2 regions of the Ardenticatena maritima genome follow, and region 2 is predicted to be linked to the other one. Evidence: riboswitches for the same ligand, from Rfam matches in the RefSeq annotation. Region 2 holds a riboswitch; the other holds the start of a gene.
What was found. A riboswitch is a leader RNA that binds a small molecule or an ion and turns the genes downstream of it on or off. The one in region 2 is predicted to bind FMN.

Region 1: another riboswitch for FMN. It lies ahead of SE16_RS02895 (ABC transporter permease); the one in region 2 lies ahead of ribD (bifunctional diaminohydroxyphosphoribosylaminopyrimidine deaminase/5-amino-6-(5-phosphoribosylamino)uracil reductase RibD).

What each region holds. Positions count from the first base shown of each region.
Region 1 covers NZ_LGKN01000003.1:655,598-657,985, forward strand. Annotated here, with positions in the region: gene SE16_RS02890 (ABC transporter substrate-binding protein) at 1-366, opposite strand, end outside; gene SE16_RS02895 (ABC transporter permease) at 395-1,201, opposite strand; FMN riboswitch at 1,414-1,573, opposite strand; gene SE16_RS02900 (hypothetical protein) at 1,675-2,271, opposite strand; gene SE16_RS02905 (M23 family metallopeptidase) at 2,293-2,388, opposite strand, start outside.
Region 2 covers NZ_LGKN01000003.1:1,089,296-1,091,683, forward strand. Annotated here, with positions in the region: gene SE16_RS04785 (riboflavin synthase) at 1-169, opposite strand, end outside; gene ribD (bifunctional diaminohydroxyphosphoribosylaminopyrimidine deaminase/5-amino-6-(5-phosphoribosylamino)uracil reductase RibD) at 183-1,313, opposite strand; FMN riboswitch at 1,492-1,651, opposite strand; gene SE16_RS04795 (tetratricopeptide repeat protein) at 1,740-2,388, opposite strand, start outside.

The DNA.
Region 1 (2,388 bases), 430 kb from region 2:
CGCCACAGGGTAGCGACGATACCACTCCATGACGTACACCACAGGCAATCCTTGCGAGCGCCCCAAAATAACCTGGTCGCCACTCGCAATGGCGAATTGCAATTCATCGGCCGCAACCAACTGGACGAGGTCATTTTCCATGCCGTAGTCAAATGTCAAGTCAATGCCTTCTTCGGCGTAATAGCCCTTTGCATGCGCGACGTAAAAAGGAGCAAATTGGACATTTGGGATAAAGCCCATCGCCAACGTGACTGGCGTGGCTGCCGATTGTTCTTCTGTTTCATTGGATGTTGCTTGCTGATTGCACGCAACCACCCACGCGGTAAACAGCAAAATCGCTAAACTCGCCAATAACCGACTGCGCATGATGCATTGCTCCTTCGATGTGATGAATTTACCACCAGCGCACGCGCTGTTCCAGCCAGACGACGCTTCCGTAGAGTGCCAGCGCCATCGCAACGAGCGTGAACAAGGCGACGAATAGCAACGTTGTATCGTACAAGCCGCCACGCGCAATGTTGATGAGCGCCCCCAGCCCTTCACGCGCGCCTACAAATTCACCAACCACGGCGCCCACTACAGCCAACGTAACGCCCAACTTCAACCCGCCAAACAAGACCGGTAATGCCGCCGGTACTTCCACCAGTCGGAACGTTTCCCAGCGTGAAGCGTGCCAAACGTGCATCATGTCAAGCCATTCGCGGCGTACAGAGCGCACCCCCACAATCGTGTTGATGAGTACAGGGAAGAAGACGATGAGCGCACAAATCAGCACTTTGCTCAGCAAGCCAAACCCGAACCAGATGACCAGCAACGGTGCAATAGCCACCACAGGAACGGCTTGCATCGCAACGAGATAGGGGGTGATCATATGCTCAGCGCGTCGGTGGTGGGCCAAGTAATACCCCAATGCCGTCGCACTCGAAAAGCCGAGGGCAAAGCCCAAAAGCACTTCCAAGAGTGTCAATCGCAGATGACGCCACAACAGCCCGTTTGTGATGGTTTCTGCGAATTTGCGAAAAACCGCCGCAGGTTCCGGCAGAATAAAAGTCGGATAATCGCCAATCCAGACGAGCAGTTGCCAGGCAACGATAATGCCCAACACCCCGATTGTCGCTGGTGCAGCAATCGCTTGACGTTGGCTCTCTCGCGCTTGTCGTTTTCGGCTATCCACGAAAGCAATGCGTTGCCATTCCACCATATCGCTCATCCTTTTCCGAGCAAACAAAAACGCCCGAAGTCTTGACCTTCGGGCGGCAGGGACGAAGAACCAACAACCGCGCATGTGATACCCGCTCCTCAAAAAAACACCCGAAGTCCACAAAAGGCCTTCGGGTATGCAGGTATCTCCAACCATCCTGCTATGCTGGTTGCAAAGGCAACCAACACAACAGGCACGCGGTTGCTGCCTGGCTCCACCTTCTCCCATCCGGACTATACCGTCGGCTCCGGCCTCTCACCGGATCCACCGCTTGCGCGGGTCGCGGGCTCGTTCGGTCATCGCCGAACATACCGCCGGTCGGGAATTGCCACGCACATCACGGTGCGGGCTCACCCTGCCCCGAAGGTGCCATATTCAGTTGGTGTCTTGACAATAGCGCGAGTTCAGGCTTTTGTCAAGCGAGCGGCATAGTGTCGGGGAGTATGTTTTCTAACCCAAGAAGCGCCATCTGCTCAGAAATCGCCGCTCAATGCTTTGGCGGTTGTTTCCAACAGACGCAATTCTTGCTCCGCCTGGCGCAGCGTTTCCTGGTCGCTGCGCCCCTCGGTCAATGTCAGGCGGGCGAGCGCCGCGCGCGCGGTTGCGGCAACACGCGCCAACTCGCGCAGGTCGTGTACTTCTTGCTCGGCGGTCTCGCGAATGTCGGCATAGTGGACGCCCTGAGCGGCAACGGTGCGTGTGCGCACCGCTAACTCCACAACTCCCTCCAAGGCACGGTGCGCTTCGGCTTCAGCGCGTTGCACCAGGTCGGTTGGAACGCCGGCTTCGGCGGCGAGGCGGGCGGCGTTGCTGAGCGCTATCAATTCGTTGCTGGCTTCGATCAGGGCGGCGCGCAATGGCCAGACGGGGAGTGCTGTTTCGAGAATCTGGCGCACGTCATCGGCACGACGGCGGTTGATGGCTTCGCGCAGACGATTGCGCAACTGCGCCGGTGAGAGGGTTCCATCGCTCGCTTCTTGCTGTTGCAATTGGCTCACAATCCAAATGAGGAAGAGAATGGAAAGCGCGCCCACAATCATGAAGATCATCAGCCGTTCAAGAACAATCATAGATACCTCCTGAGGCGCTGTTCACCGCCGTGATTCACCTGCCTGGCAAACCCACAGGTCATTTTGCTTCTCTACGCCCAAAAAGGGAGCGGGGTCGTAGGTGTTTTCCAAAATAGT
Region 2 (2,388 bases):
TAGTCGGGGTCAGCGCCGTCACAGTAAGGCACGTGCCATTGATGGCGATGCTATCGCCAATTCGGGTGCCTTCAAGCACGGTCTGCGCCTGAACTGTGAGCACCGAGCGCCCTTCGTGATGCTCAATAGCCACAACACGCCCGACTTCTTCAACAATGCCAGTAAACATGTCGCCTCCTTGGTTATTCGTTCTCGGCGTGGGGGTGCCGAACACGTCCACGCACCAAAATATCGTCTCCCAAGCGCTCTACGCGCAGGTCATCCAAACGCCAGGCGTCGGCTACGCGCGCAACGCCATGCCCGCCAACCGGTTGGGGGGCGTGCTCGCCGCCAATCACCATTGGCGCGATAAACGCCACGACTTCATCCACCAAACCGGCGTCAAAGAAACTGCCCAGCACCGTCCCCCCGCCTTCCACAAGCAATGACGTTATCTCACACTTGCCGAGTTCATCCAGCAAAGCGGGCAACGCCACACGCCCATGCACCGACGGACAAACCAGCACATCTACGCCCTGGGCTTCAAGCGCCGCGCGGTGCGACGCCGGCATGGCGGAAGTGGTTGCCACAAGCGTGCGGCCGGGCAACGTGGGCTGAAACACCTCCGCATCCAGCGGCGCGCGTCCACGGCTGTCGAGCACGATACGCACAGGGTGGCGCACATCCGTCGCGTTGGGCAAACGTGTGGTCAAACGGGGGTTGTCCGCCAAGACGGTTTGCACGCCCACCAAAATCGCATCCACTTCGTTGCGCAGGTGGTGCGCGTAGATTCGCGAAGTTTCCCCCGAAATCCAACGCGCATCCCCCGTGTGGGCGGCTATTTTGCCGTCCAGGCTCATCGCGAATTTGGCAATCACCAGGGGGCGGCCAGTCGTCACCCATTTGATGAACGCCGCGTTGAGCGCGCGGGCTTCATCTTCGCACAGCCCCACAGTTGTGCGAATACCGGCGGCTTCCAACGCGGCACGCCCTTTCCCCGCCACACGTGGGTTGGGGTCCAGCATCGCCATGTGGACTTCGGCGACGCCGGCTGCAATCAGCGCGTTGGTGCAGGGCGGCGTCCGGCCATAATGGCAACACGGCTCCAAAGTGACGTAGAGCGTCGCCCCGCGGGCTTCTTCACCAGCCGCCCGCAACGCTTCGATTTCAGCGTGCGGTTCCCCGGCACGGCGGTGATAGCCCTCGCCCACAATGCGCCCATCTTTCACAAGCACCGCCCCCACCATGGGGTTCGGGCTGGTGCGCCCGCGGGCTTGCTCGGCAAGCGCCAGCGCACGGCGCATGAATGGTTCAGACGGCTGTTGTGCATGCATAGTTGCTCCTTATGCAAAAACCCGCGCTCACCTTCGGAGTGCGGGTTTTATGTCAACATAAAAACAGGTGCGTCGCGGCATGCGTTCGGCCTTGGTTGGAAAGGAAAGGCCAAACAACCATTCATGCAGGAATGGCTGAACGCACGCCCATTCAGCAGGCATAATGCGCCTGCCGCGCCGCCACCTTCTCCCATCCGGACTATACCGTCGGCTCCGGCCTCTCACCGGATCCACCGCTTGCGCGGGTCGCGGGCTCGTTCGGTCGCCGCCGAACATACCGCCGGTCGGGAATTGCCATGCACATCTGTGTGCAGGCTCACCCTGCCCCGAAGGTGCGGTGCTGTGGGCTTCACAACACCGGTATGCGATTGTCTTGTCAGGTATGTTGTAGCCGCGATTGGCAGGGTGTCAAGGAAACTGTGCGTCTTAGGGCGAGGATTGATTTTCAAGCGCGTTGAGTTTGTCTTGGAGCGCGCGGTTGTCGGGGTCGCGTTCAAGCGCGGCCTGATAGGCGGCACGCGCCTCGTCAATACGCGCCAACGCTCGCAAAATATCCCCCTTGACGTTGAAGGCATACGCCTGGTTGGGGTTGAGCGCAATGGCGGCATCGAGGCGTGCAAGGGCGGCATCACTTTGCCCCAAAGCATGCAGGGCTTGGGCTTCGCCCACGATTGCCCAGTAGTGTTCGGGGTTGAGCGCCAACGCCGCACGATAAGCAGCCAGCGCGGCTTCGTAGTCGCGCAATTGCCGCAAGACGTTGCCGCGTTGCACGTGTGTTTCAGCCTCAAGATTGGGGCGGTCCCCCCACTCACGCCATTCAAGCGCGCGGTCGTAGGCTTGGAGCGCGCGTTCGGGGTCGCGCAAGCGCGTGCGGTAGAGGTTCCCCAATTCGTAGAGGATGACGCTGCGCGGCATTGCGCCCAACGGCAGGTTGGGCGTCTGTTCAAGCAGGTTGGCCGCCGTTTCGAGGTTGCCCAACTCAATTTCCATACGGGCGGCGTTGTAGATGTGGTCGCGCACGTCAGGCGCACGTTGGGCGGCTTCACGGTAGAAGGCGGCTGCCGCCGCCCACATC